DNA from 3 places in the Arthrobacter sp. TS-15 genome. Region 1 is predicted to be linked to each of the others. Evidence: riboswitches for the same ligand, from Rfam matches in the RefSeq annotation. Region 1 holds a riboswitch; each other region holds the start of a gene.

Region 1 (10,371 bases):
TGTCCGTGGTGCCCTTGGAGTAGTGGCTGAGCTTCTCCAGCGGGTGCTCAAAGAATCGGAGGTTGTCTTCACGGATGCCCAGGCCCGTGTACCAGGACATGCGTTCCTTCATCCAGTACTGGTGCCATTCTTCGTCCGTGCCGGGCTCGACGAAGAATTCCATTTCCATCTGCTCGAATTCGCGGGTACGGAAAATGAAGTTGCCCGGCGTGATTTCGTTACGGAACGACTTACCGATCTGGCCGATGCCGAACGGCGGCTTCTTCCGGGATGTGGTCAGGACGTTGTTGAAGTTCACAAAAATGCCCTGGGCCGTTTCGGGACGAAGGTAGTGCATGCCTTCGTCGCTGGCCACCGGGCCGAGGAAGGTCTTCAGCAGACCGGAGAATTCCTGGGGCTCTGTCCACTGTCCGCGGGTGCCGCAGTTTGCGCAGACGATGTCCGCCAGGCCATTTTCTGCCGGGCGGCCCTTCTTTTCCTCGTACTCTTCCTCGAGGTGGTCGGCACGGTAGCGCTTGTGACAGGAAAGGCACTCAACCAGGGGGTCGGAGAAAACCTCCACGTGGCCGGATGCTTCCCATACCTGGCGGGGAAGGATGACCGAGGAGTCCAGGCCTACAACATCTTCGCGGCCGCGAACCATGCTCTGCCACCACTGGCGCTTGATGTTTTCCTTCAGCTCCGCACCGAGGGGACCGTAGTCCCACGCAGAACGGGAGCCACCATAGATTTCACCGGCCTGGAAGACAAAGCCCCTCCGCTTGGAGAGTGAAATGACCTGGTCAAGGACGGATTTTGCTGCCATGGGTAACTCCATTTGTTCTACAGGGCCGCTGGGTGCGGTCCGCGGTGGTTTGCCCCGGAATCCGGACGAGGTTGTCCGGCGGGGTGCTGGGGGAAAGTTGTTCCTCTAACCCTACCGGCCTTTGGCCGTTGATCTTCGTGCGAATGCTCCCTTGGGCCAGGGCAACGTGGCCACGATGATCGCAATGAGCGTCAGCACCGTACCCAGCACCGTGGGCAAGGCGACCACCGCTCCGGGACTGGGGATCACGACGTCGAGCACCAACGATCCCACCAGTTGCCCGGCGATCATGCCCAAACCCGTGATCAGGACGCCCAAGCTGCGGACCAGCAGGGCCGCCAGTCCAATGAAGAGGCAGCCCATGGGGCCACCAAGGTAGTACCACCACTCACCGGGCAGCGGATTACCCGGCCCGGCCACGGACAGCTTGATGATCCACGCGATCCACAAGATGGCTGACCCGGCAATGAAGTTCACCAGGGTGGCGGCGATGGGCGTCCCATAATGCACTGTGGCAGTGCCGTTCATCGCCTGCTGGAAGCTCATGAAGAAACCGGCGGCCAACGGCAGGAGGACCGGCAAAACGAGCGAGGCGACGTCGGCGTCGCCGCCGAACCGCGGTGAAACAGCCCAGGCGACGGCCGCCACGGTCAGGACACTGCCAAGGACCCGAACTCCGGTGATGGCGCGTTTTCCTCCCGGGCCGATTCCCATGCGGTCCACGAGCAAGCCACTGAGCGTTTGTCCCGTAACGGCCGCGACCGTGAACAACGCAACGCCCAACAGGGCAACCGTGAACGACTGGGCAAAGACGAACAGTGCGCCAATGGCACCGGCCATGACATAGAAGCGGGGAAAACTGCGGTTCCGGACAGCAGGAATGATCCGCTGCAGGCCGGCCCTGCCCCTGGGCGTGGCAAGGGAGATGGCGCTGATGAGCAGGAGCCCTGTGGTGAAGCTCACCACAGATGCGGCGATGCCGTCGTCCAGTTTCGCGCCGAGGGCCCCGTTGATCCTTGCTTGAAGCGGGATGACCAGGCCTGTCGCTACGGCAATAGGGAGGCCAATGACCAGCGGGAGGGTGGGACGGGGAGAAGGCTGCGGCACCGTCACCACACTACTTCAGGCATCATTGCTCTATGAGCAACCCCGAAATTGAAGAGATCCCCATCCGCGACGACATGATCCGCCTGGGCCAGCTGTTGAAGCTCGCCAATCTGGTGGAGGACGGCGTTGAAGCCACGGAGCTCATCAAGAACGGGTTGGTTAAGGTCAACAACGAAATTGATGACCGCCGCGGACGCCAACTCCACGTCGGAGATACCGTCACCGTCAACGGCCAGACGGTCCGGATCACCGCAGCCTGACGCACTGAGATTTTGTACAGATAACGCCCTCCAGAACGGCTCTTAGGGGCGTTATCTGTACAAAAACTCAATCAGTGAGGACCTTATGGGTGAGGAACTCGCCCACGTGTCCGATCTCCTGCTGGTTGATGCCGTGCCACATCCCCGTGTAGAGCACTTTGGTGAGGTCAACGTGCTTGCGCACCCAACCCATGGTGTATTCGATCTTGTCTTGGGTGATGACGGGATCCTGCTGGTCACGGCCCCAGAACATGGGCAACGATCCGTCCAGTTCACTGTCCCGGAAGGCGGCGTCAGCGCCGGCGTCGATCACGAAGCCTGAAAGCCCGACGACGGCGGCGAAGTCCGCGGGACGGTAGCGGAGCATGGTGGTAGCCATCGCCATGCCCATGGAGAAGCCCAGCAACGTCACTGACGAGTGGTTTGCTTTGACCGTGTCCAGCCATTCGAGCGCATACTCGGCTGCGTGCTTCACGGCGTCCAGTGAGTAGTCGATCGATGCTGTCAAAGGGAACCACGTAAAGCCCGGCCCCATGGGCATCGGCGCGCGAAGGGCAGCCACTACGAAGCCTTCGGGAAGCAACCCGGCCAAGCTGAAGAGGTCCTCCTCGTTGGAGCCGTAGCCGTGCAGCAGGACCAGGAGGGGCTTGCCTGCGCGCTCGGCTTCATCGTGGGACCACAGGACAACGGGGGCTGGAAAGGCGGGTGCTTCAGTCATGGCTCCATTCTTGCAGTTACCCACAAGTAACAACCTACGGTGGCGTAGGGTCGACGTCACGGTGCAGGATATGAGCGTGAGTGAGAACAATCCTTTACTGAAGCCGGGCGAGCCCGTCCCGGAGCCCCACGAACCCGTTCAAAAGCACCCATGGACCCGCTATGTGGCCTTGGGTGACTCCTTCACCGAGGGCATCGGCGATCCCGAACCCCGGAACCCCGGCGGTCACCGTGGTTGGGCGGATCGAGTGGCCGAGGAATTGGGCCGCGGCCAGGACGACTTCGCCTATGCCAACCTTGCCATCCGTGGCAGGCTGTTGCAGCAGATCATCGATGAACAAGTGGGCCCGTGCTTGGAGCTGCAGCCTGACTTGGTATCCATTTCAGCTGGCGGCAACGACCTCATCCGCCCAGGCGGCGATCCCGATTTGTTGGCTGAAAAACTCGACGCCGCAGTGGCGGAGCTGAGCTCCGGCGGCGCTACCGTGGTCCTTTTCAACGGCCCGGACACGGCAGCATCGGTTCTGGGGCGTATCCGCGGCAAGGTTGCCATTTACAACGAGAACCTCCGGACCGTGGCTGCACGCCACGACGCCATCATCGCGGACATGTGGTCCTTGCGGCAGCTGGCAGACCCCCAAATGTGGGATGCCGACCGCCTGCATTTCTCCCCGCTGGGCCATCACACCATCGCCATGATGGTGCTGGACGCACTGAACGTCCACCACACTCTTGAGCCCCTGATGCCAAAGTCCCTGCCGCCGCGCACGTGGCGTGAGGCGAGGTCTTCGGACCTCGTCTGGGCCCGCGAGTACTTTGTCCCATGGGTGATCCGGAGGCTTCGGCATCGGTCCTCCGGCGATGGCATCAGTCCAAAACGTCCCACGCCGGGTCCCGTCTTCGGTTCCACCGGCACCCTGTTGCCACGCCGCTGACGTGACGCTTCTTCGCTGCGAGGTCCGCCATGCCGGGTGGTAGCTCCCTGTCCGCGGAGAGCGTCCGGCGGATACGGCTCCGGCGGCAACAACTGCGGGCCCCCCACGCCGGAGGCCCCGCGGACGTGGTCCGTAACCTCCTGGCCGTCCAGTCACAGGAGTTCGCTTATGCGAGGTGGACCCTTGCGCAGAGAAGCTCCGCCGGCTCGCCACCGGTGGTCACGGCCGCGGACGTGGAGCAGGCCGTAGCGGACGGAACCATCCTGCGGACACACATCCTCCGCCCCACCTGGCACTTCGTGCACCGGGACGACCTCGGCTGGTTGATGGGATTGTCCGCAGAGCGCCTCCACCAAGGCAACAAAGGCATGTACCGCCAGACGGGAATCGATGAGGACGCTGCTGCCGCAAGCGGCCGGATCCTGGCCGCGGCCGTGGCGGACGGGGCCCACAAAACGCGGGAGGAACTGGCCGCAGTCCTGGGACAAGCCGGCTTCCCCAGCAAGGGCCTGGGCTTCATCTATCACCTCATGCACGCAGAAATCAGCCGTGTCCTGGTCAGCGGCTCCCCCGTCCGTTCCGCCGGCGGCGCCCTGAAACAAACGTATGCCTTGCTCGAGGAACGCGTTCCCGGGTTCCTAACCTCACCGTTGGCCGGGGAGGATCGTGAACAGGCACTTGGGCAATTGGCGCTGCGATACTTCAGCAGCCGGGGCCCCGCAACAGTCAAAGACTGTGCGGTGTGGTCCGGGTTGACCATGAAAGACGTGAAGCGGGGAATCGATGTGGCTGAGGAGATCTCCCCCGGGAGCCTGGGCACTGTTCACTTTGATGGCCTGGAGTTTTATCTGGCATCTGAAGAAGTGGGGGCTCTCACCAACGGCCACCATTCTTCAGCGATCCAGGACGGCGGGCTCCCCCGCCTGGACCTCATCCAGTGCTACGACGAATACGTGATGGGCTACTCACAGTCCCGGCACTTCCTTGGTGGAACGGCTCCCTACTTCCCCGAGGACAACGGACCCATGCACGTGGTCCTGGTGGACGGCAGGCTGGCCGGATGGTGGCGCCACGGTTTCTCCGGAAGGGCCTGCGAACTCGATGTCCGCATGAACCGGCCGGCAACTGCAGCAGAGCAGGACGCCTTGCAGGCCGAGGCGGATCGTTACGGCCGGTTCCTGGGCATGGAGACCAAGCTGGTGTGAAATAGCCGGGGCTTGTTCCGGGAGACGGGCCGCGTCCAGGTGGCAGGACTAAGCTGGGTTAAGACCTAGGAGGCCTGCACTGTGAACAATCTGATCTTCTGGATCATCGTCTGCTCGTGGCTGATTCCCCTCGGAATCCGCATGTACAACCGCTCCCGGGCGCGCCGGATCCAGAACGACACCTTCCGCGGCCCGGGGTACCCGCCGCAGAACCTGCCGGGACCGGGGTATCCGCCGCAGAATTACCAGCAGCAGGATTACCCGGGACAGGGCTACCCGGCGCAAAGGTACCCTTCACCGGGCTACCCGGGCTACCCGTCCGAGCCCACCGTCATCCGCCCTGTGGATGACGCGCCGCAGTCCGTGTCGCCGTCGAACCCGTCATCCCCCACCCCGTTCGCCTCGACGAGCGGGTCCGAGCCGCAAGGATACCGGGCTCGCAAGCTGGCCGAGCTGGATACAAAATTCAGCAACGGCGAGATCGCCATGGAGGATTACATGCGGCAGCGCGGCGAGATCATGAATGGCTGAACTGCCTGGCATCGGACGTTCCTTGCCGTTTAAGCAGGGTCAGCACACCAGCGTTTAGGCGAAAAACGCTTCGCGGAGCTGGGCTGAGAGCTGGCCGATTTCGGTGAGGAAGCCATCATGGCCGATCGGCGCTTCAATGACGTGGACCGGCACCTCGCCAGGGAGCGCAGCGGCCAGTTCCCGGGACTGGGCCGGGAAGTAGAGCCTGTCACTGTCCACAGCCGCCACGAAGAACTCCGCCGTGGCACCCGAAAGCGCCGCTTCCAACGATCCGCGCCCCCTGGTGACGTCGTGGGACATCAGTGCCTCGGTGATGGCGATGTAGCTGTTGGCGTCAAAGCGGCGGACCAGTTTGGTTCCTTGGTGGTCCAGGTAGCTTTCCACCTGATACCGACCCCGGTCGCCCAATGCTGCGGCGGCGAGCGGAGTCTCCTGGTGCTGGGCTTGCCGGCCAAAGCGGACGTCCAGCTCCAGTGCCGAGCGGTAGGTGATGTGGGCGATGCGCCGGGCCAAAGCCAAACCGTGCTCAGGCGCGGGGCCACCGTAGTAGTCGCCGTTGTTGAAATTCGGGTCCTGCCTGATGGCCAGGGTTTGTGCCTGGGCAAAAGCAATCTGCTCGGCCGTGCTGTAGGCGCCTACGGCGATGACTGCGCAGCGTTTGACCCGATGGGGGTATGTCACAGCCCACTCAAGGGCGCGTGCGCCGCCCATGGATCCGCCCAATACGGCGTGCCAGGCGTCGATTCCCAGGGTATCGGCGAGGCGCGACTCTGCCTCTGTGCTGTCGCGCAGGGTGACCAGCGGGAATCGCGAGCCCCACGGGCGTCCGTCCGGGGCTTCGGATGATGGACCGGTGCTGCCGTAACAGCCGCCCACGATGTTGATGGAGATGACAAAGAACTTGTTGGTGTCGATGGTGGCACCCGGACCAACGAGTTGCTCCCACCATCCTTCCTCGTCCGTGGCTCCGCGGGCTACGTGCGTACTGCCGGTGAGTGCGTGCTGGATGAGCACCGCGTTGGAGGCATCCGCGTTCAGCTGCCCCCAGGTCTCATAGGCGAGTACGACGTCGGGGAGGAATCCGCCGGCTTCAAGTTCCAGTGGGCCGATGCCGGCGTACTTGACGGTTCCGTCTTCTTCTCCGGATTTTGGAAGGGCTGTAGCAGTAATGGTCATTCCTTTGACACCTTAACCTCGCGCTTGCCCGTCGCCTTGCGTGCGAACAGGCCAGGTCTTCACCCGGGGCACCCCACCGCGGAGGAGGGTTGCCGGCCAGCAAGCCGGGGCTGTGTGCTGGCACTCATGACCTAATACGAAGAGTCTAGGAAACACAGGGGGGTTCTGGCGAAGAATGTGACAACAGTGTGACGGTCAAAGGTCATTTCGTTCGCCTACGAGCACCCGCCACTGCCGCCCGGCGAATTTTCGTCGGCGCGGGCGGCAGTCGGTCTGGTGCGTTGGGCCGTGGGCGTCAGGCGCCCTTGGCAGCCCGGAATCCGGCTTCGAGGTCCGCGATGATGTCATCTACGTGCTCGATACCGACGGACAAGCGCACCAGGCCCGGGTTGACGCCGGCAACAAGTTGCTGCTCCGCGGTCAGCTGACTGTGCGTCGTCGACGCCGGGTGGATGACCAGCGAGCGGACGTCACCTATGTTGGCAACGTGCGAGTGCAGTTCCAGACCATCCACAAAACGCTTGCCCGCTTCCACGCCACCCTTGATGTTGAAGGCAACGATTGCCCCCGTGCCCTTGGGTCCGTACTTCCGGCCACGGTCATACCACGGGCTGGATGGCAGGCCCGCGTAGGCGACCGATTCGACGTCGTCGTGGCTTTCAAGCCACTCAGCTACCTTGGTGGCGTTCGCTACGTGACGCTCCACGCGCAGGCTCAAGGTCTCCAACCCTTGGGCAATGAGGAAGGCGTTGAACGGAGACACGGCCGAGCCGAGATCACGAAGCAACTGGACGCGGGCCTTGAGGATGTAGGAGAGGTTGGCACCCAACGCACCGTCCTTGCCGAGGTCCCTGGCGTAAACCAGCCCGTTGTAGCTGGGGTCCGGGGTGTTGAAGCCGGGGAAGCGTTCCGGGTCCTTGCCGAAGTCGAAGTTGCCGGAGTCCACAATCACGCCGGCAATTGCGGAACCGTGACCGCCCAGATACTTGGTTGCCGAGTGGACCACAATGTCAGCGCCCCACTCGATGGGACGAATGAGGTACGGCGTTGACAGGGTGTTGTCCACGATCAGGGGCACGCCGGCCTCGTGGGCGACGCGTGCGATGCCCTCAATGTCCAGCACGTCCTGCCGCGGGTTGGAGACAACCTCGCCGAAGAACAGCTTGGTGTTCGGCTGGACGGCGTCACGCCACTGATCCAGCTTGTCCGGGTCCTCCACGAAGGTGACGGAGATGCCGAATTTCTTCAGAGTGTGTGCAAGCAAGTTGTAGGTGCCGCCGTACAGGCTGGGGCTCGCCACGATGTGGTCGCCGGCCTCAGCAATGTTCAGGATGGCGAACGTCTCCGCGGCTTGTCCTGAGCTAAGCAGGAGTGCTCCCAGGCCACCTTCCAGGCTCGCGATCCGCTGCTCCACGGCATCCTGCGTCGGGTTGCCGATCCGGGTGTAGATGGGTGCGAGCTCCGCCAGGGCGAAGCGGTTGGCAGCGCTCTCGGCACTGGGGAACACGAAGGACGTGGTCTGGTAGATGGGAAGCGAGCGCGCTCCGGTGGCTGAGTCCGGCTCTTGGCCTGCGTGGATTTGGCGGGTTTCGAAAGACCATCCTTGGGACATGGAGTTCTCCTGTTCGTGACGCATGGGTTTGGCAGCAGTGTGGTGCAGCTGAACTGGGGCCAGTCTAGGAACTGTCCGGAAGTCAGAACAGCTTTATGACGCCGATGGAATCTTTCGGTCTCTTCGCGTCCTCGCATGACGCCCATAGCGAAAGTTACACAGATCCCACCTTAGTTAGGCTTGACTTAGCTGAGACACTGATCACAAAGTGCCAAGATGAAGCCATGCGCATGGATCACGTCTCTTACGCCTGTGAACGAGATGGCCTTTTGGCCACTACCGAACGAATTTCCGCGGCATTGGGAGTGGACGCTGTCCGGGGCGGAGTGCACCCGCGCTTCGGTACCCGGAACATGATCATTCCCCTCGCGGATAACAAATACCTGGAAGTTGTGGAGGTCCTGGACCACCCTGCTTCCGACAAAGCACCCTTTGGCCAAGCCGTCCGTGCACGGTCGGCTGCCGGTGGAGGTTGGATGGGCTGGTGCGTCGCCGTTGATGACCTCGCCCCGTTCGAGGACCGCCTTGGCCGCTCCGCCGTTCCGGGCAACCGCAAGTTCCCTGACGGCCGCGAATTGGTGTGGCAGCAGATTGGTATCCTCGGCTTGATCGCCGATCCCCAGGTGCCGTACCTGCTCAAGTGGGAGGGCGACCCCTCACTTCACCCGTCCAGGATTTACGAGAGCGACGTCAAGATGTCCAGCCTCACCATTGCGGGCTCGGCTGAACGCGTCACCGAGTGGTTGGGTGAGCCGGTGGAAAAGCCGCTTGAGGATGTCGCAGTCCAGTGGATGGCACCGCACGGCACCCCCGGCATCCTGGCTGTCACTTTCGAAACCGCTACTGGAGCCGTCACCATCTAAAGCAGTTCCCTCCAAACTTCGGCCGCCATCAGCGGGTGCCAATGACGTCACCCAGCGATGGCGGCCGAATACCTTTAACGTGCGCTCTAACCGAGGCCTATAGCCTTGCCGAACAGGCTGAAACCTACGAACGCTACGATGTCCAGCAATGCGTGGGCAATCACCAAGGGCATGACCCGCTTGGTCTTGGTATAGATCCACGCGAACACCAACCCCATGACCACGTTGCCGATGAACGGCCCAAAACCCTGGTACAGGTGGTAGCTTCCCCGCAGGAGGGCACTGACCACAATGGCTACCGGCATGCTCCAGCCGAACTTGCCAAAACGATCCATGAGGTAGCCCACCACGATCACTTCTTCCACGATCGCGTGGCGCATGGCCGAGAGGATCAGCACTGGCACCGTCCACCAATAGGCGTCCAGGCCGCTGGGCACAATCGCCGTGGTGATGCCCAGGGCGCGGCCGGCGGCGTACAGGCCAAGCGAGGGGATCCCAATCACAGCCGCCAGGCCAAGACCCTGAAGAAGGTCCTTGCCGGGACGGGCAAAGTTGAAGCCGAGCCGTGCGAAGGCTGAGCCACCGCCGCCGTCCTTGTGTCCGGGTGCGTGGGTGGACAGGAAGTAGAACACCAAGGCCACCGGCACCAGAGCGAACACGATGTCCAGGAGTTGGTACGTGAGGTCAAAGTACTCGCGCGTGCTCTGGGAGCGGTTCAGCGTTGATGTGGCATCTGCCAACGGTGACCGGGTCATTTTGTCCAGCAGCTGCACTACGGAGTAAACGGCCGACTGACCCAGGGACAAACCCAGCACTATAAGTACTTCGGCTCGCAGCCGTCGACGGGAAGCAAGGAACATGTTCCTATCTTGCCCTTACTCCCTGCTACTTTGCCGGGAACAGCGCATCTTGCCGGACCTGGCACGGCAGCCACCCTATGCTTGGTGAGATGGGCGCCCCTGAGAGAATCTTCATGATCCGGCATGGACAGTCTGCCGCTAATGCCGACACCTCCATCTACAACCGTGTGCCGGACTACCGCATCCCGCTGACGGACTTAGGCGTGGAGCAGGCGAGGATCGCCGGGGAACACCTGCGCCGAAAGCTCGATGGTGAGCAGGTCTGCGTCTACGTCTCCCCCTACCTGCGTGCCTATCAGA
Region 2 (10,371 bases), on a different contig from region 1:
CACGTGGGCAAACCCGTTCCCAGCTTGGACCACATCACCATGACGGTGGAGGTCCTCCGCAGCGTGGGTGTCACGGTGGACGATTCCGTACCCAACCACTGGCGTGTCTCGCCCGGCCCCATCCGGGCCTTTGACCAACGGATTGAACAGGACCTCTCCAACGCCGGACCCTTCCTCGCCGCGGCGCTGGCCACACGTGGCACCGTCCGCATTCCCAATTGGCCTGCCGGCACCACGCAGGTAGGCGATCAATGGCGGAGCATCCTGGCTGCCATGGGTGCAGAAGTAACGTTTGACGACGGAACGCTGACAGTGACCGGCGCGGCCGAGATCAAAGGTGCCGACTTCGACGAAACCAGCGAACTGGCGCCCACGGTCGCCGCATTGTGCGCCCTGGCCAACGGGCCCTCACGGTTGACCGGCATCGCCCACCTCCGGGGACACGAAACCGACCGGCTTGCCGCGCTGGTTGCCGAGATCAATGGCCTCGGAGGCGATGCTGAGGAAACCGCCGATGGCTTGGTGATCCGCCCGGCTGCCCTTCATGGAGGCGTCGTCCACAGCTACGCCGACCACCGCATGGCTACTGCCGGCGCGATCCTTGGTCTGGCCGTCGAAGGCGTACAAGTCGAAGACATCGCCACGACGTCAAAAACCATGCCGGAATTCCCACAGATGTGGGCGGCCATGTTGCAGCAAACAGATGACAGCGACGATCTTGATGAGGCCAGTAACTGACCATGGGCCGTGACGCACGTTCCTGGGACGAATCCGACGTCCGGATCCGTCCCAGCAAAAAAGGATCCAGGCCCCGCACCAAGGACCGCCCCAGCCACGATGACGCCGTGATAGGCAGGATCATCACTGTGGACCGCGGGCGCTACCGGGCAATTGTTGGCGAAGATTCCGCCAATGAGCGGATCGTGATTGCAGCCCGCGCCCGTGAACTGCGGCGAAATCCCGTTGTCCCAGGGGACTTCGTCGCGCTGGTAGGTGACGTCTCAGGGTCGCCCGACACTTTGGCGCGTCTTGTCCGGGTGGAAGAGCGGAAGACGCTTCTTCGCCGCAGCGCTGACGATACCGACCCCATAGAACGGGTAGTTGTAGCCAACGCCGATCAGCTTGTTGTGGTTGTTGCGGCGGCCAACCCGGAACCACGCACCGGGTTTATTGATCGTGCCCTGGTTGCAGCATACGACGCCGGCATCGAGCCGTTGCTGCTGATCACCAAGGCGGACGTCAAGGATCCGGCGGAGCTCCTTGCCAATTACCTGAGCTTGGACTTTCCCGTGATTATCAGCCGTACGGCTGACTCCGAGGCCGGCGGCATTGATGCCCGCTCGGATGATGGACTCTCAGCCCGGCTGGATAAGGACGCCGTATCCCAGCTCCGCTCACATCTAGGTGGCAAAGTCACCGTCATGCTGGGCCACTCGGGTGTCGGCAAATCCACCATGGTTAACGCACTTACAGGGGCGGAGCGCGCCACGGGCGGCGTCAACGCGGTGACGGGCCGTGGCCGGCACACCTCATCCTCGGCCTTGGCGCTGAAGCTGGACGACGCCCCGTCCGGCAGCTGGATTATCGATACGCCCGGCATCCGCTCCTTCGGCCTGGCGCATGTGGACCCGGACCGGATCCTCCATTCGTTCCCGGACCTTGAGCCCGGCACTGAAACCTGCGACCGCGGCTGCAAGCACAGTGCAACCGCCACCAATTGCGGGCTGGATGCATGGGTGAACGATGGCCATGCAGGACCATCAGGAGTAGCACGGTTGGCCTCCCTGCGCCGCCTGTTGGGTGCAGACCCAAGACTCGAGGCGAAAGAGACCAAGGAACTGGGCACCGTCAACTGATCGTTACCGGCTTCACGTCCCCAATGAGGCGAACGATTCAGGATAGTTTGGTGGCATGACCCATCCCGTTTCCACGTACAACGATGACCTGCGCCTGGCCCACGTCCTCGCTGATTCAGTCGATGCCCAGACCATGGATCGCTTCAAGGCACTGGACCTCAAGATCGAAACCAAGCCCGACCTCACGCCGGTCACTGACGCTGACAAGGCCGCTGAGGAAGCTATCCGCGGCCAGCTGTCCCGCTCGCGCCCACGTGATGCGGTCCTGGGCGAGGAGTTCGGCAGCAGCGGCCACGGCTCGCGCCGTTGGATCATCGACCCCATCGACGGAACCAAGAACTTCGTCCGGGGTGTTCCGGTGTGGGCAACGTTGATTGCCCTCGTGGACGACGGCGAACCTGTGGTGGGCGTTGTGAGCGCCCCGGCATTAGGGAAACGCTGGTGGGCCGCCAAGGACATGGGCGCCTACATGGGCCGGTCCCTCGCCTCGGCCACGCGCCTCAAAGTTTCCAACGTCTCCAGTTTGGCTGACGCCTCCATGTCCTACTCCAGCCTCTCGGGCTGGAAGGAACGCGGCAATCTTGACGAGTTCCTGGACCTCACCGAAGATGTTTGGCGCACGCGCGCCTATGGTGACTTCTGGTCGTACTGTCTCGTGGCCGAGGGCGCAGTGGACATCGCCTGCGAGCCTGAGCTGAACCTTTATGACATGGCAGCACTCGTCCCCATCGTCACTGAGGCCGGTGGCCGTTTCACCTCCCTGGAAGGCGAAGACGGTCCCTTCGGCGGCAATGCGCTGGCCACCAACTCGATCCTTCACTCCGAGGTCCTCAAGCGGCTCAACCCCGGCTTGGACGATCTTCTCTAGTCCTCCTGCAAACCAGCAGGAACGGAATATTCGACGGCGGCATCCCCCTTTTGGGGGTCTCCGCCGTTTTTTATTCGACGAAGCGGGCATTTTGGCTCCGACGTAACAAAGGGCTTAACAATCGGCAGCGGCTTTGGAAGGGCCCCCGGACGTGCTTTAGCCTTTTTACAGGTCACGAGTGCCAGCGCTAAACCCCGGTTAGCTGGCCGGCAACCCTCCATTCGCGGTGGGGTGCCCCGGGTGACGACCCGGCCGGTCCGGAACGGATGCGGCAAGCGCGGATTCCCTATGGGGGTCCCTCTTGAGTGAGGTCCTATGAGCACTGTCACGTTCGACTCAAACATCATTCCGTCCTTCGCCGCAGAAACCACAGCAGAGACAGCTGCCGCTGCACGGCCGCTGGCCGCTGTTACCGGCGCCGAGTTGCAAGCGCCCCTGATTCAGGGCGGACACGTTCGCTACGCAAACCTCGACTACGGGGCATCGGCTCCGGCGTTGACCATCGTCTCGGCCTACCTCAACGAAGTCCTTCCCTACTATGCGAGTGTCCACCGCGGTGCGGGCTACGCCTCCCAGATCAGCACGTCGGTGTACGAAAATTCACGGAACATCGTCCGCGAATTCGTTGGCGGGCGGGCAGATGATTCTGTCATCTTCACCCGGAACACCACGGACTCCTTGAACCTGCTGGCCGGCTGCCTTCCGCTGATCAACGGCAAGCCCGCAGGTGAGGTCCTGTACCTGGATATCGAACACCACGCCAACCTGCTTCCGTGGCAGGGCGTCCCGCACCGCAGCGTCGTAGCGGCACCAACCTTGGCCGAGACCCTGGACAAACTCCGCGGGGAGCTGGCTCAAGGCGGTGTTAGCCTGCTTGCGGTAACCGGAGCCTCCAACGTCACCGGTGAGATCCTACCCATCGCAGAGCTTGCTTCCCTGGCCCACCAGTACGGTGCACGGATTGTGGTGGATGCCGCCCAACTCGCACCGCACCGTCGGATCAACATCACCGAGGCAGACGTGGACTACGTGGTCTTCTCCGGACACAAGCTCTACGCCCCCTTCGGTGCCGGCGTTGTGGTGGGCCGTCCCGACTGGCTCGACGCCGGCACTCCGCACCTGGCCGGTGGCGGCGCAGTCCGTGAAGCCCGATTGGACTCCGTTAGCTGGGCAGCAGGCCCTGCGCGGCACGAGGGCGGCTCGCCCAATGTTCTGGGTGCCGCAACCCTCGCCCGTGCCACCCAGGTGCTGGCCGGGTTGGACCAGGACGAGTGGCACGCCCATGAAACCGCCATCCGCTCCTACTTGGTGGAAGGCCTGGAAGCCATCGACGGCGTGACCGTGCACAAGATCTTCACAGACTCCTTGGACACCATCGGTGTGGTCAATTTCTCCGTCGAAGGATTCGACGCCGGATTGGTGGCCGCCTACCTGGCAGCAGAGCACGGCGTGGGCCTGCGGGACGGCCGCTTCTGCGCCCACCCGCTCCTCAAGCGCCTGGGGCTCCCCTCAGGCTCTCTGCGTGCCAGCTTCGGCGTCGGCTCCCGGTTGGAGGACGCTTCCAGGCTGCTCGCAGGCATCCAAGGGCTCAAGCGCGACGGATTGGGTTGGGACTACGTGGTGGACGAGGGCCGATGGGTTCCCGCCAATGACCACCGCACCTACCCCGAATGGGCGCCCAACACTCCGGGCACTGCGGGAGCAGCTCCCTGCACAGTCGACTAGAAAACACACAGTCGACTGGAAACACTGTGGACCAGGCACACTGTGGACCAGGCACACTGTGGACCAGACGTAACGGCCGCTGCGGTAAATTCGTAGGGTACCTACTGGCCATCCTGTGAAGGAGTTCTGCGTGTCCCTGCGTTCCCCGGGCGCCGCAAACAGTGCGGCCGGCATTCCCGGACCCGCTGGACCGCGAGGTCCCAAGCTCCACGCTGCCCGTCGGCGCGAACTCGGCCAGAGCTTCCAGGACGGCGGAGAACACTATGACCGTGTGCGTCCTGGCTACCCACGGGACTCCCTGGATTGGCTCGTTCCTCCCGGGGCAAGGTCGGCGGCCGACCTCGGCGCAGGCACGGGAAAATTCACGGCACTCCTTATCCAGCGCGGACTGGCGGTCACCGCCGTCGATCCTTCCACGGACATGCTGGAGCAACTGCGAAAAAGCTACCCCCTCGTCAACGCGCTGGAGGGAACGGCAGAGGCAACTGGACTGACGGACTCAGCATTCGACGTCGTCAGCGTTGCCCAAGCCTGGCACTGGTGTGAGCCCATGGCAGCGAGCACCGAGATCTCCCGGATCCTGCGTCCCCACGGAGTCCTGGGGCTGATCTGGAATCAGTTGGACACGTCCATTCCTTGGGTACACCGCCTTTCCCGCATCATGCATGCAGGCGATGTCCACAAGCCTGGCTTCCGGCCAGTCATTGGCCCGGAGTTTGGTGGTTTGGAAAGCCACCTGACCCAGTGGGAGGATGCCCTGACTCCTGAGGACATCATGGAACTCACCAAATCCCGCAGCTACTATCTCCGAGCCAACGACGCCACCCGGGCTAAGGTCATGCACAACCTGGAGTGGTACCTCCATGACCATCTCGGTCATGCCCCAGGTGAAACCATCGGGTTGCCCTACATGACGCAAACCTGGCGGGCGTTCAAGATTCAGGGTCCGGCGCCACGGTAGGCTTGGGGTGTGAAGACCAGTACGCCCTCCTCCTCGATTGAGGACTACGTCAAGGTCATCTACTCCTACACGGAGTGGCAGGACAAGCCGATTACGTCGTCCCAGCTCGCCCTGCGCCTCGGGGTGGCAAATTCCTCAGTGTCGGAGATGGTGCGCAAACTCAAGGACCAGGGTTTGGTTGATCACCAGCCCTATAGCGCTATCAGGCTGACCCCTGAAGGCATGCGGCTCGCCCTCTCCATGGTGCGCCGGCACCGGCTCATTGAGACGTACCTTGTTGAGGAACTCGGATACAGCTGGGACGAAGTCCACGACGAAGCCGAGATGTTGGAACATGCGGTGTCCGATACCTTCATCGAACGCATGTCCGCCAAGCTTGGCCATCCTGTCCGGGACCCGCACGGGGACCCGATACCTTCGGCCGATGGATCGGTTGAGCTGCCGCACGCCTACCGAATGATCGAGTTGGATCAGGGCCACTCGGGTCGCATCACACGAATCAGCGACGAAAATCCGGACCTCCTGCGCTACCTTGCCTCGGAGGAGATCTCCCTGGACGCACCGGTGGAAGTGGTGGGGCGTAAACCCTTTGGCGGAGCTTTGGTAGTGCGCATCGGCAGCGGCTCCCGTGGCCGGGAATTCGATCTCGCGGATGAAATCACGTCAGCTCTGTGGGTCCAGAGCTCCGAGACGCACGAAGGCTGCGTTCTTCCCGCCCGCTGAGTCCGTTCGCGCCTGAGCCCGTTCGCGTCTGAGCCCGTGCGCGCCCGAGGTCAGTTGACCTGCCCGCCCGGCCCGCCGTCGTCGGACGCTGTACCAGGTTCGCTGACAGCGGCAGTTGCGGCGTCCTGGACAGGGTTCCGGATTCCGACGGCGGAAACCACCGCCCCGAACAGGAACAGGCCCGCCGTCACCAGCAAAGCGTTATACAGGCCTTCCCGGGTAAAGGCCGGCCCCACAATGACCCCGGCGAAAGCGATGGAGATCAGACCCGCAATACGCGCCACGGCGTTGTTCACCGCCGAACCAATCCCAGCCTCCTCAGACGGGACGGCGCCAAGGATTGCAGCCGTCAGCGGCGCCACCAAGGTAGCCAGCCCGAGGCCAAAGACCACCTGGCCCGGCAGCACCTGCGTCCAGTAGTTGAGGGGGTCCTGAATAGTCAACGACATCAGGAAACCCCCACCACACAGAATCGGTCCGATCGTCATGAACCATCGTGGGCCGTACTTACCGGCAAGCCCACCAAAGTAGGACGCACCCAGCATCAGGATGACCGTCCCTGGTAGCAGCGCCAAGCCCGCCACAGTGGCTCCCATCCCACCCACCTGCTGCAGGTAAATGCCCAGCACAAAGAAACCCAGGGAGATCGCGGCGTAAATGGCCAAGGTAGCGAGGTTACCCCAGGCAAAGTTGCCGATAGTGAAGAGCCTCAGAGGCAACATGGGCTGAGCAGTCCGGGCCTCGTGGAGGAGGAACAAAACCATTGCCGCAATGCCCACCATAAGCGGGATCCACACTTGCGGGCTCCCCCACCCCATCCTCCCCTGTTCGATGAACGCATACACCGGCCCACCCAAGCCGACCATGGCCAGGAATGCTCCCAAGTAGTCGATGCTCTTGCTCTTGTCCCTTGCGGCGTCGGATGCGCGCAAACCCGCAAGCAAAGGCCAGATGGCAACGGCCGGGATGACATTGATGAAGAAGATGACCCGCCAGGACAAAAGGTCCACGGCCATTCCGCCGATCAGCGGACCCACAATGGCCGCGGCACTGGTCCACCCGGACCACTGCCCAATGGCCTTCGACTGCGCCGGGCCGGAGAACGACGAGATGATCATGGCAAGCGAACTCGGAACCAGGAGTGCGCCGGCGATCCCCTGCAACGCACGGGACACCACCAGCACTTCACCGGTCCATGCCAGACCACACATCACAGAGGTGACCGCGAAACCAGCAAGGCCCCATTCGAGAATCCTTGCCCTGCCGAAATGGTCGGACAGTGAGCCGGCAACCAGGATCAACGCCCCTAGGGTGAGCAGGTATGCGTCCACCACCCATTGCTGGATGACCAGCCCACCACCGAGTTCACGCCCGATGGCCGGGAGTGCGAGATTCACCACAAATCCATCAAGGATGGCTATGAACGAAGCCACAATTGCCACAACAAGTACGCGCTTTTGGAGCGGAGTTCTCGGCAGGAGGGCCGCTGCGTCAGTCATGTGCACAGCCTACGCCGGGGAAGTCCCGTATCGTTGAATGGTGATTAGCAGACGTGATGCCGCCTTGGCCCTTGATATTTCGATGGAAATGGCCCAACGCCACGGTATTCCGTCCCGCCTCTCGGAGGCCGACCTCAGGGACATGCAGGACAACCCCCCAGCGTGGTTGGTACAGTCCCGAGCCAACCGAACCGGCAAGCGACCCGTGTGGGTCCATCTGACCTGCGCTGTGTGCGGCTACACCGAGGCCGTTCGCCCCAAGAAATGGTGGCCCGATTTCTCCTTCGTCTTCTGTGGCACCCACCGGAACAGCGAACTGCCCGAACTCTTCCTCGGTGACGTACGCAGCGAATATGAAGGCGTCGGAAGCCGATTCGTCGGTGTAGTGGACGTCCGCAAGGACCAAGGCTAAACAGGGAGCCTAGCCGGGAACTCCTACGCCGGCTGACTCATTTCGGATGGAACGGCAGTGAGCTGGAGGGCCTTGCCATCGCGGAGCACCGTCAACGGGAAAGTTTCGCCGATAGCCTCGGCAAACAGCACTTTCTGCAGGCTTTCAGCGCTGGAAACCGCTCGGTCCTGCGCGCGCAACACCACATCCCCTGCTTGGAGTCCGGACAACTCCGCGGGCGAGCCCGGAATGACCTCCACCACCCGCAGACCCTCCTTCTGGCCGGTCCTAACCACCGCACTCGCATCGAGGGGTATGGGCGTGCTGACCAGGCCCAGGTATGCGCGGCGAACGCGGCCGTCCCTCAGCAGCGACGCGATGATCCGTTGCGTCGTGGTGTTGATTGGTACTGCCAGCCCGAGCCCAAGGCCGGCAACGGCGGTGTTGATGCCCACGATTCGCCCCCTTGTGTCGGCCAGTGCACCTCCGGAGTTTCCCGGATTCAGGGCGGCGCCAGTTTGGATGACATCCTCGATCACACGCCTATGCTCGCCTGCCCTCACGGGAATGGACCGCCCCAAGCCGCTCACTACGCCAGCGGTCACCGAACCGGCCAGGCCCAGCGGATTGCCCACGGCAATCACCAATTGGCCTACCTGCAACGTGTCGGCATTGCCCAGCAATGCCGGCAACGTGGGGTGTCACAGATTCAGCAACGCTTATGACGATCCGGGAGTACGCGTCCAAGGCTTCATGGTCGTCCGCGGCTTGCTCTTCAAATGCTGGATTTGTGCTCATCACGTGCCTCCTGCCAACGCCCTGCCACGCTTAACCGCGATCCTTCGGCGAAGCGCCCAACCAGTACAACGGCCAAGCAGGTGCCGGTAGTCCTGAACGCGCTACGCCGTAGGTGAACGCACCCTGCAGACGGCAAAAAGAAAGCCCCCGGATCACGAGGATCCGAGGGCTTTCAGGGGTGGAGATGGGGGGAATTGAACCCCCGTCCGATGTCGTTTTGTCAGGGCTTCTCCGGGCGCAGTTCGCGTCGGATTTTCTCGGCCCCAGCCATCCTGCGAACAGGTGGCTGATCCGGGCCCAGTCATCTAAGAGTCCCGTTTACCTCAATGACGAAGGCAAACAGCAGTGGCTATCTAAATGACGCCAGGAACCGGGGCGATAGCAACCCCGGGCTGACGGACTGTCTTACTGCTTAGGCAGCGAGAGCGAAGTCAGTGCGCTTAGATTCGGCACTTATTGGTTTGCAGACAGCGTTTACGAGATAATTCTGCATCCTCGGCCCGCTTCACCTGTCGCGACTAACATCGTCGAAACCGATCATCCCCGTATTTTGTTACCAAACCCGCCAAGAGTCTTTGAACTCTCGTCGGACTACTTATCATAACGCATTCATGCAGTGGATCATTCCCCGGACACATGCCACTTAGCGGCGGTTGCGCTCGCGCAACTCACGCAGAGATTCTCGCTTGTCCTGCTGCTCGCGAAGGGTCTGACGCTTGTCATAGTCCTTCTTACCGCGGGCAATCGCGATCTCCACCTTGGCCCGGCCGTCCAGGAAGTAGAGCTGGAGAGGCACGACAGTGAATCCGGACTCACGAATCTTCTGCGAAATCTTGTCCAGTTCATCGCGGTGCAGCAAAAGCTTACGACGCCGGCGGGCGGCATGGTTGGTCCAGCTCCCCTGGTGATACTCCGGGATATGGATACCCTCCATCCACAATTCGTCATTGTAGAAGGTGCAAAAGCCATCAACCATGGAGGCATGGCCCTCACGGAGGGACTTCACCTCTGTTCCCATGAGGGCAATACCTGCCTCATAGGTATCCAGGACATGGTAGTTGTGCCGGGCCTTTCGATTGGTGGCCACTACCTTACGGCCACTTTCCTTGGGCACGGTAGAACTCCTTGTTAGATGCGGATTTCAACTAGTGTACGCCAGCGCGGCGGTGCCTCCGCGCGCCATGCGCACGTTAGAGAAGAGTCATGGGATCCACTGCGGCACCGTTGAGCCAGGTTTCGAAGTGCGCGTGGCAACCCGTCGAGTTACCCGTGCTGCCCGAATAGGCAACGAGTTGCCCCGCCGAAACCTGCTGACCATTCGCCACCACAATGCTGCTGTTGTGGTAGTAGATGGTGGTCAAAGAGTTGCCTTGCACCACACCATGGGAGATCTTCACGCGCCATCCGCCGCCATCGGCAGAGTTCCAACCAGAATTGAAGACCTCGCCCGCAGCGGCTGCGTAGACGGGCGTGCCGCATGCCGCTCCGAAGTCGATCCCTGTGTGCATGTAACCACCGGTGCCATAGAAATCAATGGTGCCCGGTGGTGT
Region 3 (9,368 bases), on a different contig from region 1:
GCGCTTCGCCAGTTCGGCCTCGAAGTGGAGGCGAAGTCCGGTTTCTACTCCGTGACCGCTCCTCCCGCCGACGATCTCGATCGCTCCTTCGTCCTGACCGAACGCGGCGACACCGTCACGGAGAATGCCATCATGGCGGCCGCCCACCGTGAAGGCACCACCATCATCCGCAACGCCAGCCCTAACTACATGGTGCAGGACCTTTGCTTCTACTTGCAGGGCCTCGGTGTGGAAATTGACGGCGTGGGGACCACAACGCTGAAGATCACCGGGCGTTCCGCCATTGATGTGGACATTGAGTACTTCCCGTCCGAAGACCCGATTGAGGCCATGAGCCTGATCACCGCCGGCATCGTGACCAACTCCGAGGTCACCATCCGCAGGGTGCCCATCGAGTTCATGGAAATTGAGCTTGCCACCCTGGAACAGATGGGCCAGAACCTCGAGGTATCCGGGGAATACATGGCACGCAACGGACGCACCAGGCTGGTGGACGTCACCACCAAGCCGTCGGAGCTTCACGCCCCACAGGACAAGATCCACCCCATGCCGTTCCCCGGCCTGAACATCGACAACCTGCCCTTCTTCGCAGTGATCGCAGGCAACGCCGAGGGCCAGACCATGATCCACGACTGGGTGTACGAGAACCGAGCCATCTACCTGACGGAACTCAACAAATTGGGCGCACAGGTGCAGTTGCTGGATCCGCACCGAATCTACGTCAACGGACCCACCAAATGGCGTGCCGCGGAAATCGGCTGCCCGCCGGCCCTCCGCCCGGCCGCTTGCCTGCTCCTTGCCATGTTGGCAGCCAGGGGCACCTCCGAACTTCGCAACATCTACGTGATTGAGCGCGGCTATGAGGACCTTGCAGAGCGACTGAACACCATTGGCGCGAAAATCGAGTACTTCCAGGACTGACGCTGGCGCTGCCGGGACATCCGGGGGCACCCGTTAGTGCTTTTGGCGCTCCCGTTCGCGCCGGCGGCACCCGTAAGTGTTTTTGGCGCTCCCGTTTCCGCCGTTTGCGCCAGATACCTCTGGTGCGGATGGCGGGAACTGGTGCGGAACGGATGGGTGGCCGGCCCCAGCCCTGTCCCCACCCGGCCTCCTGACGCAGAATGGAGCACACACGGACTTTCGGGGTTGCGGATGAGCTACTCTCATGACGCCAAAGTGACCGTGCGGGGTACTGCCCCCGCGCGCATCAGGAACGACCTCTCATGCTGACCCGGGTCAGGAGGCCTTTGCGTCCTGTTCTTCCCACGTCATCAGGTAGGCGCCGACGAGTCCCTCCACCAGATAGAAGCAGAACGGCGGGATGTCCTTTTTGGCTGCCAGGATGGCACCGTAAACGGGTGCGCTGGCCGCAGCCGTGATACCAATCCAGCGGCTTGCGGGTAAGGAAAGAAGGCTCCCGCCGAGCGCGGCCAACGCCACAACATGCAGCCCGGAGTACGCCAGGAACGGCGCGTTGGATCCCCTGCGGTAGGCGAACCCTTCAAGGTCGGATGCTCGCCGGGCGAGGCTTGAGACGAAGAACGGGGCGCCCGCGAGTAAGGCGGCGGCTGCACCGAAAGCCCACTTCCTCGCCCTCCGATGCGATGCGTTTCCTTGAACGGCATCTTGGTCCTGAACAGCGCGGGCAAAGTCGGCGAATCCCACCGGCACTGCAACTGTTCCCGCGGCGGTTAGGTGCTGACCCACGATCCAGCCGCGCTGTCCGGCTGTGAGCATGCGCAGCCGCTCGGCGTTGTTGGGGGTGATGTAAACGCGTGAGACTGGAGAGATTCCTACGAACCACACCACCGTGCCGGCAACGATGACCGCTCCGGCACGGCGATAGGGGTGGTTCCCGCTCATGGCAGCAAGGTTAGACCTGTTTGAGGGCCTTCTCCAGATCCAGGATGAGATCGTTTACATCTTCAAGGCCTACGGATAGGCGGACAACACCATCCGAAAGCCCGATCGCCGCCCGCCCCTCCGGTCCCATGGCCCGGTGGGTGGTGGTGGCAGGGTGGGTGATGAGGGATTTGGAGTCGCCTAGGTTGTTGGAGATGTCAATGACGGAGAGACCGTCGAGCAAGGCGAAGGCAGCCTCTTTGGCTGATCGTCCGGCCGAAGGAGATAGCTCAAAGGTCAGGACGGTGCCGCCCGCCTTCATTTGTTTCGCCGCAAGTTCGTACTGCGGGTGAGACTTCAACAGCGGGTACTTGACCCAGCTGATGGCGGGTTGCTGCTCGAGCCACTCTGCGATCTTCAATGCGGATGCCGAGCTGTGGTTTACACGCAGTCCGATGGTCTCCAAGCCCTTGGTTAGAACCCAGGCGTTGAACGCGGATAGTGAAGGGCCGGTGTGCCGCATGAGTTGCTTGACGGGGCCGTCGATGAATTCTTTGGTGCCCAGGATCGCGCCGCCAAGGACGCGTCCCTGGCCGTCGATGTGCTTGGTGCCGGAGTAAACAATGACGTCCGCTCCCAGCTCGCCGCAGCGTTGCAGCAGGGGCGTGGCAAAGACGTTGTCCACCACTACGGTGGCCCCGGCAGCATGCGCCAGTTCGCTGACCGCAGCGATGTCCACGATCTCCTGCATGGGGTTGGACGGGGATTCGAAGAAGACCGCGGTAGTTGGTTCGGAAAGGGCTTCGCGCCATTGCTCCAGGTCCGGGCCGTCTACGAAGACCGTGTGAACGCCCCACCGTGGCAGGATCTCGTTGAGGATCACAAAGCAGGAACCGAACAGAGAACGGGCGGCAACCACGCGGTCACCGGCAGCCAGCAGGGCACCCAAGGCAGTGAAGACCGCGGACATACCTGATGCGGTCGCAAAGCAGGCTTCGGTTCCTTCGAGCAGGCGCAGCCGCTCCTGGAACGTGGCTACGGAAGGGTTGCCGTAGCGGGAGTATACGAAACGTTCGTCCTCACCGGTGAAGGCGCGCTCGGCGGCAGCAGCGGATTCGTAGACGAAACCGGAGTTCAGAAAAACGGGCTCGGACGTTTCCTGGAAGTTGGTACGGTCAAGGCCACCGCGAACAGCCTGGGTATCAGGGCTCCAACCGGCGGCATCGGGATTAAAAGTCACTTACTCAGTCCCCAGATTCGTCGGCAGGCCACGGTTCTTCCAACCGTTGACGGTGCGCTCACCATAGCGGTCCGGTTCACCTTCAAAGCCCTCCAAGACGTTGTAGGCAGTGAAACCGGCTTGCGTGGCGGCGATGGCTGCGGAGATGGAGCGCTGACCGGAGCGGCACAGGAACACCAACTCAACGCCGTGGTCCTCGGGTGCCTGCTGACGCAAGTCCTCGATGAAGCGGGAGTTGGGGATGCCGCCGGCGAGGTTCCACTGGATGAACAGGGGATCGTTTTCCGTGGCTTTGGTGTCGGGGATACCGATGTGGGCCCACTCGCCCTCGGTGCGGACGTCCACCAGGATGGCACCTTCTTCGAGTTTGGCCCACGCATCCTGCGGGGTCAGGTCGCCTGCGTAGCTCATGCGTGTCCCTCGAATGCTTCTTCGTCGTCGTCGCTCTCAAGCTGGTCAACGGCACTGGCAACGGCGGCATCGGCATTGGCGATCGCGGCGGGCAGCACCACTGCTTGGGCAACGATGACGTCGGTGCCGTTGAACGTGGCAGCCGGGCTGCCATGGAGCACATAGCCCTCGGCGAGGGCGCTGTGGATCCGCTCGCAGAAATCACGGGTGTCCGGGCCAGTAATCAGGCGATAGGAAAGTTTTTCTTCAGTGGGTTCAGGCATAGCTGGTGCTCCTCAGTCACGCTTGCAGTTCGAGTTGTCGATACGCCGAGTAGTCACCTGAGGCACCCCGCCGGAGAGAGGGTTGCCGACCAGCAAGTCAGGGCTTCGCGCTGGTACTCATTACTCAAGAAAAACGTAACATCCGCGGGCCTCGGGCTGCACTTGCGGGCTGTTGTCCGGCCGTCATGTTGCGTAATCGGCGGTGCTTCCCTTATGCGTTTTTCAGTGCGCGCACGGCTGCGCCCACAGTGGGGAAGAAGTGCTCGGGCGTAAAACGGGCTGCAGTGCCCAGGCGGAGTAGTTTGTCTTTGACAGGCCCCTTCAGTTCGGCGAACACTAAATCCACGCCTTTGCGGGCCAGCCATTCGTCCAATGTGACCAGGTCATCCAGCGCCGTAGTGTCGATCCCGGTGATGGGCTCCGCGGCGAGGATGACATGGGTAACCGGGTCCGCGGCCTCCTCCGGGGCTTCGTCCAGTTGCTCCCGGACAAAGGCAGCCAGGACCTGCCCATTACCGAAGAACAGGGGTGCATCAAAACGGAGGATCAGGAGTCCGGGGATGCGTTCACCGTCGGGGTGCCGCTCCAGATCGTGATAGCCAGGGAGCCCTTCTTCGGCGCCGAGTTCTGTCCGGTACGGATCCCAGGCCCGCCGAACAAAGTCCAGAAGTGCCAAGGCTATGGCTACGACGATTCCCTGCAGTACCCCAACGGTGAGGACGCCCAGGAACGCAGCCAGCATGACCACGGATTCGCTTCGGCTCAGGCTGAAGAGCCGCCTAACACCGGCGGGGTCGGCCAAGGCAATTGCCGCAGCGATGACGACGGCCGCCAGGGTGGCCGAAGGCAGGTACCCGGTCACTCCGGGAGCCAGCAGCATGAAAGCCAGAACCAGCACCGCACCAACCACCCCGGTCATCTGGGATTTGGCGCCGGCGTCCACAGCCACGGGCGTCCGCGAGGTACTGCCGGATATAGGGAACCCGCCCAGCAAGCCGGTGGCTGCGTTGGCTGCCCCCAACGCCGCCATCTCCCGGTTGCCCGAGACTCTCTTTCCCTCCTTCGCTGCCAATGTCTGGGACAGGACGCCAGTGTCTGCGAAAGCCATGAGGGCAATACCGGCCGCAGCGGGAAGCAGCATCAGAGCGTCAGCCCAGCCAACGCCGCCGAGCGCGGGCATCGGCAGCCCCTGCGGCAAAACCCCGGTGACCTTGACGTCGTCGTTCAGGCCCCAAACAGCCGTTGCAACGCACGAGCCGACCACCGCCAGCAGGACGCCGGGTACCTTCCACTTCAGCAGCCGCGGGATCCAAATGAGGGCCAGGGAACCGACGCCTAGCAGCAGCGCGGTGACATTGACCCCGCCGCCCAGCAACCCGGTGGTGACCTTCGCGAGCTTTTGCCAGATGTCGCCGTCGGCCTCTATCCCCAGGAACGCCGGAAGCTGCGATAACGCCACCAGCAAGGCGATTCCGTTCAGGTATCCGAGCCTGATGGGTTTGGACAGCAGCCCGGTGATGGCACCGAGTTTCAGGGCGGAGCCCGCGAGCATGATCACCCCGATCAACACAGCCAACAGCCCGGCGAGTGCCACCGATCTTTCACTGCTGCCGGCTGCGAGCGGAACAATAGCTGCGGCGATCATGGGGGCAAGGGATGAATCGGGTCCCAAGACGAGAATGCGGGACGGCCCCACCACGGCGTAAACCAGCAACGGAATCACCGTGGCGTAGAGCCCTGTGACGGGTGGCAAACCGGCCGCCTGCGCGTAGGCCATGCCCGCAGGCACCAGCAGGGCAAAGAGCGCAGCACCCGCCACGGCGTCGTGCCGCAGCCATTCACGTTTGTACCCCTTGAGTGCCCAGACGCCCCAAAGGCGGTCCTTGGCGGAAGTGCGGGTGGCTGAACTCATACAGCGATCATTCCGGACGCATGGTGTTTGCGGAACAAGGCGAACGCCGTATGTGGAAATCCATACCGTCATGGGCGGGGCCCAAACGTGACGTCCCGGGAGCATAATTGACCCAGTACGACCCCCTGTAACTTCGCATGAAATCAGGTCGCGGTGAACGGACAAAGCAGTTCTACACTCAAGCCCATGCTGCACTTTGGATGGTTCGTGGGCCACGGTTTCGGTGTCCAGGGTTGGGGGACTCCCGGCTATGGCCTGGGCTACGACTGGAAGAAACCCGCCCTCTATCAGGAGGCCGTCCGGGCGTTTGAGCGATCCGGCTTGGACCTGTTCATCATTGAAGATTCCCTCACCGTTCCGGACACCTATGGGGGTACGGCCGAGGTTTCCTTGGCCCACGCCTCGTTTGCACCTAAGCACGATCCCCTTGCCTTGGTCCCGTACCTTCTCTCCGCCACGGAGCACCTCGGAATCGTGCCCACGGTCAGCGCTTCCTTCTACCCGCCCTTCACCGCCGCCAGGCTCCTGGCCACGCTGCAACACTTTTCAGAAGGACAGCTCGGCTGGAACGTCGTCACCTCCGGCAGCGACCTCGCCGCACAGAACTATGGGCTGGACCAGCAGATTGAACACGATCTCCGCTATGAGAAAGCGGAGGAGTTCGTTGACGTCGTCAGGCGCCTTTGGCGGAGTTGGGAACCTGGGGCCGTGCTTGAGGATGTTGAAGCCGGGGTGTTCGCGGACCATAACAAAGTGCACCCCATCAACCACCAAGGAGACTTTTTCAAGGTCAGAGGCCCGTTGAACACAGCGCCCCTTCCTGAGGAACCTGTGTTGGTTCAGGCTGGTGCCTCGCCCCGGGGCAAGGCATTCGCAGGCGGCCATGCCGACGTCGCCATTGCCCTCGCTCGTGGGGTTGACGGGATGAAGTCCTACCGTGACTCGATCCGCGCGGAAGCTGCGAAGGCCGGCCGAAATCCCGACGACGTCAAGGTACTTTTCGTCCTGAAGCCCACCGTTGTTGGTTCTACAGCCGAGGCACAGGAGCTGCGGGCGCAGCGGCGTGAACTCACCCAGAGAGACATCGACAGCCAGCTCAACTCGATCTCCTACCTCTCCGTCATCGACTTCAAGCAGTTCGACCTCGACGCTCCGTTGCCCGAGCTGAGCACCAACAGTAACCAAGGCACACTGGAACACTTCGCCAAGGCTGCCCCTCCAGGTTCCACCCTTCGCCAGATCCTCCAGGCACGCAGCGGCGGAGCAGGCGACTCGATCATCGGCACGGTTGGCGAAATCGCTGACTACCTGGAGGAAACAGGCTCCGCCGTGGGGGGCGATGGGTTCCTGTTCTCCGGCTTCGTGGACCCGGTAACAGTGCACAGCGTGCTGGACAAGCTGACGCCGGAACTGAGGCGTCGCGGGCTGTTGAGGAAGAGTTACGGCAACGGCGGGTTTCGGCAAAACCTCCTGGACTTCTGATGGTGCCGGGGAAGCCGCAGAGACTGGTGATCGGATCGTCTCCGGTGCTAGTTGCGGACGTGGCCCGGGCGGCGGCAGACCCGAGGTTCCATGTGAAACTCAACCAAGATGCGTTGTCTTTGCTAGGCCGCTCGCGGGAAATCGTGGAGTATACCGCCGCCTCCGGCGAACGGGTCTACGGACTGAATACCTTGCTCGGTTCCGGCCGGGATACCGCTGTGGAGGAGAAGTCGCTCCTTTCGTACCAGATCCAGGTGGTCAGGTATCACAACAGCGGGGTGGGCTCATATCTGGACCGCGCTGCATCCCGATCCGTGATCCTGGCCCGGCTCATCGGTTTCAGCAGAGGCGGTTCCGGCGTACGCCCTGGAACCGCCGAGTTCTATGCCGAAATGCTCAACCGCGGCGTCTTTCCCGCCATCCCGCGTGAGGGCTCGGTGGGTTCATCGGACCTGACCCAGCTTGCCGCCGTCGCCGCCGTTGCCATCGGTGAAGGTGAAGCGTTCAACGCGGACGGCGCGCTGGTCCCCGGCGCCAAAGCGCTTGCCGACGCCGGTCTCCAACCCCTTGTCCTCGCCCCGGGGGAGGCCCTCGCCTTGGTAAGTGCCAACGCGTATTCGGTGGGTGTTGGAACCCTCGCATTGCTGCGGCTGCAGCAGCTAGCCGAGCTGGCCGACGTCGCGCTTTCCCTCTCGCTGGAGACGATCGCAAGGTACGACGGCGGCGGGAACCTCAGCCCCTTTTCGCCGGCGATCCAAGCGGCCAAGGCGGTGGACGGGCAGCGGGACTCCGCTGCTGCTGTGCGTCGCCTGCTGAGCGGTGGGTGGTTGGAAGATGTTCGGCCGGAGGTGTCGGTGCAGGACGCGTTGTCGTTCCGGGCCGCACCGCAGACGCACGGAGCCTTTCGATCGCTTGTTGCGCAGCTTGCTTCGTCTTTGGACGTGGAGCTGAACGGCCGTGGCGATAATCCGCTGGTCGATGTCGAATCCGGGCGCATGATCTCCGGCGGAAACTTCCAGCCGATGCAATTGGCCCTCGCCTTCGAGGGTTTGCGGCTGGCCTTGGCGCACGTAGGGATTTCCTGTGAGCGGCGCATCGCAAAGTTGTATCCGCCGCAACGGGCCATCAGGGCGCGCCATTTGCAGGCTGCAGCATCCGGGGAAGGCCTGGCCCAAGAGGAACTTCCCGGGTTGCTCTGGTACTCGGCGGCGGGACTGCTGGCCGAGCTCAAGGCCCTGGCCGCTCCGGCGACGCTCGGCGCACCAACCCTCTCGGCCGACGTCGAAGACCATTCAACGCTTGCCCCGCTCGCGTTGCAGCAACTGGAAAAATCGTTGGACGCAGCGGAGAAGCTCTTGGTGATCGAAGCGCTGACGGCGTCGTACCTGCTGCTCGAAGCGGGAGCCGCGCAACCGCTCGGGAAGGGGACCGGCGCCGTCGTGGGTCGCTTGGCTGACGTACTGGCCCGCCGGCCATCGGCGCCCGACTTGGTGGAACTGGCGCGGACCGAGCTGCGGGACCTCGTTGACCAGGAACTTTCTGAGGAAGGGGAGAAGACCTGGTGAGTACAGAGATTCGCAAACATGGTGTTCACGCCGCTTCCGGGCCTCCTGACGGCTTGGATGCTTCGGTCTTGGAGAGGGTCGGAAACACGCCGTTGGTGAGATTGGAGTCGCTGGGCCGCGGCCTGGGCAGCACCATCCACATCAAGCTCGAGTCCGAAAACCCTGGCGGCTCCATCAAGGACCGGACCGCGCTGAGCATGGTTAGGGCGGCCGAGAAATCCGGGGAACTGCAGCCCGGCGCCACAATTGTGGAGAGCACGTCCGGCAATACCGGGATCGGGCTGGCCCTCATAGGACACCTGACGGGCCACCCCGTGGTGGTGGTTACGGGCGACACGATTTCCGAGGAGAAGCTCGCCGCGCTGCACAACTATGGCGCCCGCGTGATCCTCACCGACTGGAACGCGCCGTCGGAGTCGCCTGAGAACGCACGCGCTGTAGCTGCGCGGATAACCGCTGAGACACCCGGCGCGTGGCGGCCCATGCAGTTCGACAACCCGGCCAATCCAGCCGCTCACTACCAAACCACCGGCCCGGAAATCTGGGAACAAACGGGTGGTTTGGTGACCCACTTTGTCGCAGGTATCGGAACGGGAGGGACCATCAGTGGGAACGGCAGGTTCTTGAAGGAGCAGGTGGCCGCCGCGCGCACG

What was found. A riboswitch is a leader RNA that binds a small molecule or an ion and turns the genes downstream of it on or off. The one in region 1 is predicted to bind S-adenosylmethionine.
Region 2: another riboswitch for S-adenosylmethionine. It lies ahead of EU811_RS11820 (aminotransferase class V-fold PLP-dependent enzyme); the one in region 1 lies ahead of metX (homoserine O-acetyltransferase MetX).
Region 3: another riboswitch for S-adenosylmethionine. It lies ahead of EU811_RS06970 (DUF1737 domain-containing protein); the one in region 1 lies ahead of metX (homoserine O-acetyltransferase MetX).

The regions. Positions count from the first base shown of each region.
Region 1 is NZ_SDXQ01000044.1:43,873-54,243, forward strand. It holds gene EU811_RS18275 (glycine--tRNA ligase) at 1-805, opposite strand, end outside; gene EU811_RS18280 (DMT family transporter) at 917-1,921, opposite strand; gene EU811_RS18285 (RNA-binding S4 domain-containing protein) at 1,945-2,172, shown strand; gene EU811_RS18290 (alpha/beta hydrolase) at 2,240-2,890, opposite strand; gene EU811_RS18295 (SGNH/GDSL hydrolase family protein) at 2,961-3,824, shown strand; gene EU811_RS18300 (winged helix DNA-binding domain-containing protein) at 3,854-5,029, shown strand; gene EU811_RS18305 (hypothetical protein) at 5,111-5,560, shown strand; gene metX (homoserine O-acetyltransferase MetX) at 5,615-6,736, opposite strand; SAM riboswitch class IV at 6,752-6,868, opposite strand; gene EU811_RS18315 (bifunctional o-acetylhomoserine/o-acetylserine sulfhydrylase) at 7,032-8,372, opposite strand; gene EU811_RS18320 (VOC family protein) at 8,573-9,211, shown strand; gene EU811_RS18325 (CPBP family intramembrane glutamic endopeptidase) at 9,298-10,071, opposite strand; gene EU811_RS18330 (histidine phosphatase family protein) at 10,161-10,371, shown strand, end outside.
Region 2 is NZ_SDXQ01000029.1:338,660-349,030, reverse strand. It holds gene aroA (3-phosphoshikimate 1-carboxyvinyltransferase) at 1-738, shown strand, start outside; gene rsgA (ribosome small subunit-dependent GTPase A) at 741-1,856, shown strand; gene hisN (histidinol-phosphatase) at 1,912-2,724, shown strand; SAM riboswitch class IV at 2,895-3,008, shown strand; gene EU811_RS11820 (aminotransferase class V-fold PLP-dependent enzyme) at 3,040-4,449, shown strand; gene EU811_RS11815 (class I SAM-dependent methyltransferase) at 4,586-5,410, shown strand; gene EU811_RS11810 (metal-dependent transcriptional regulator) at 5,420-6,133, shown strand; gene EU811_RS11805 (MFS transporter) at 6,184-7,638, opposite strand; gene EU811_RS11800 (hypothetical protein) at 7,670-8,044, shown strand; partial or broken gene EU811_RS11795 (S1C family serine protease) at 8,068-8,712, opposite strand; RNA gene ssrA (transfer-messenger RNA) at 8,998-9,366, opposite strand; gene smpB (SsrA-binding protein SmpB) at 9,465-9,935, opposite strand; gene EU811_RS11780 (M23 family metallopeptidase) at 10,012-10,371, opposite strand, start outside.
Region 3 is NZ_SDXQ01000017.1:95,000-104,367, forward strand. It holds gene EU811_RS06950 (UDP-N-acetylglucosamine 1-carboxyvinyltransferase) at 1-921, shown strand, start outside; gene EU811_RS06955 (hypothetical protein) at 1,237-1,863, opposite strand; gene EU811_RS06960 (O-succinylhomoserine sulfhydrylase) at 1,874-3,082, opposite strand; gene EU811_RS06965 (rhodanese-like domain-containing protein) at 3,083-3,493, opposite strand; gene EU811_RS06970 (DUF1737 domain-containing protein) at 3,490-3,756, opposite strand; SAM riboswitch class IV at 3,770-3,881, opposite strand; gene EU811_RS06975 (SulP family inorganic anion transporter) at 3,968-5,668, opposite strand; gene EU811_RS06980 (NtaA/DmoA family FMN-dependent monooxygenase) at 5,822-7,150, shown strand; gene EU811_RS06985 (aromatic amino acid ammonia-lyase) at 7,150-8,715, shown strand; gene EU811_RS06990 (PLP-dependent cysteine synthase family protein) at 8,709-9,368, shown strand, end outside.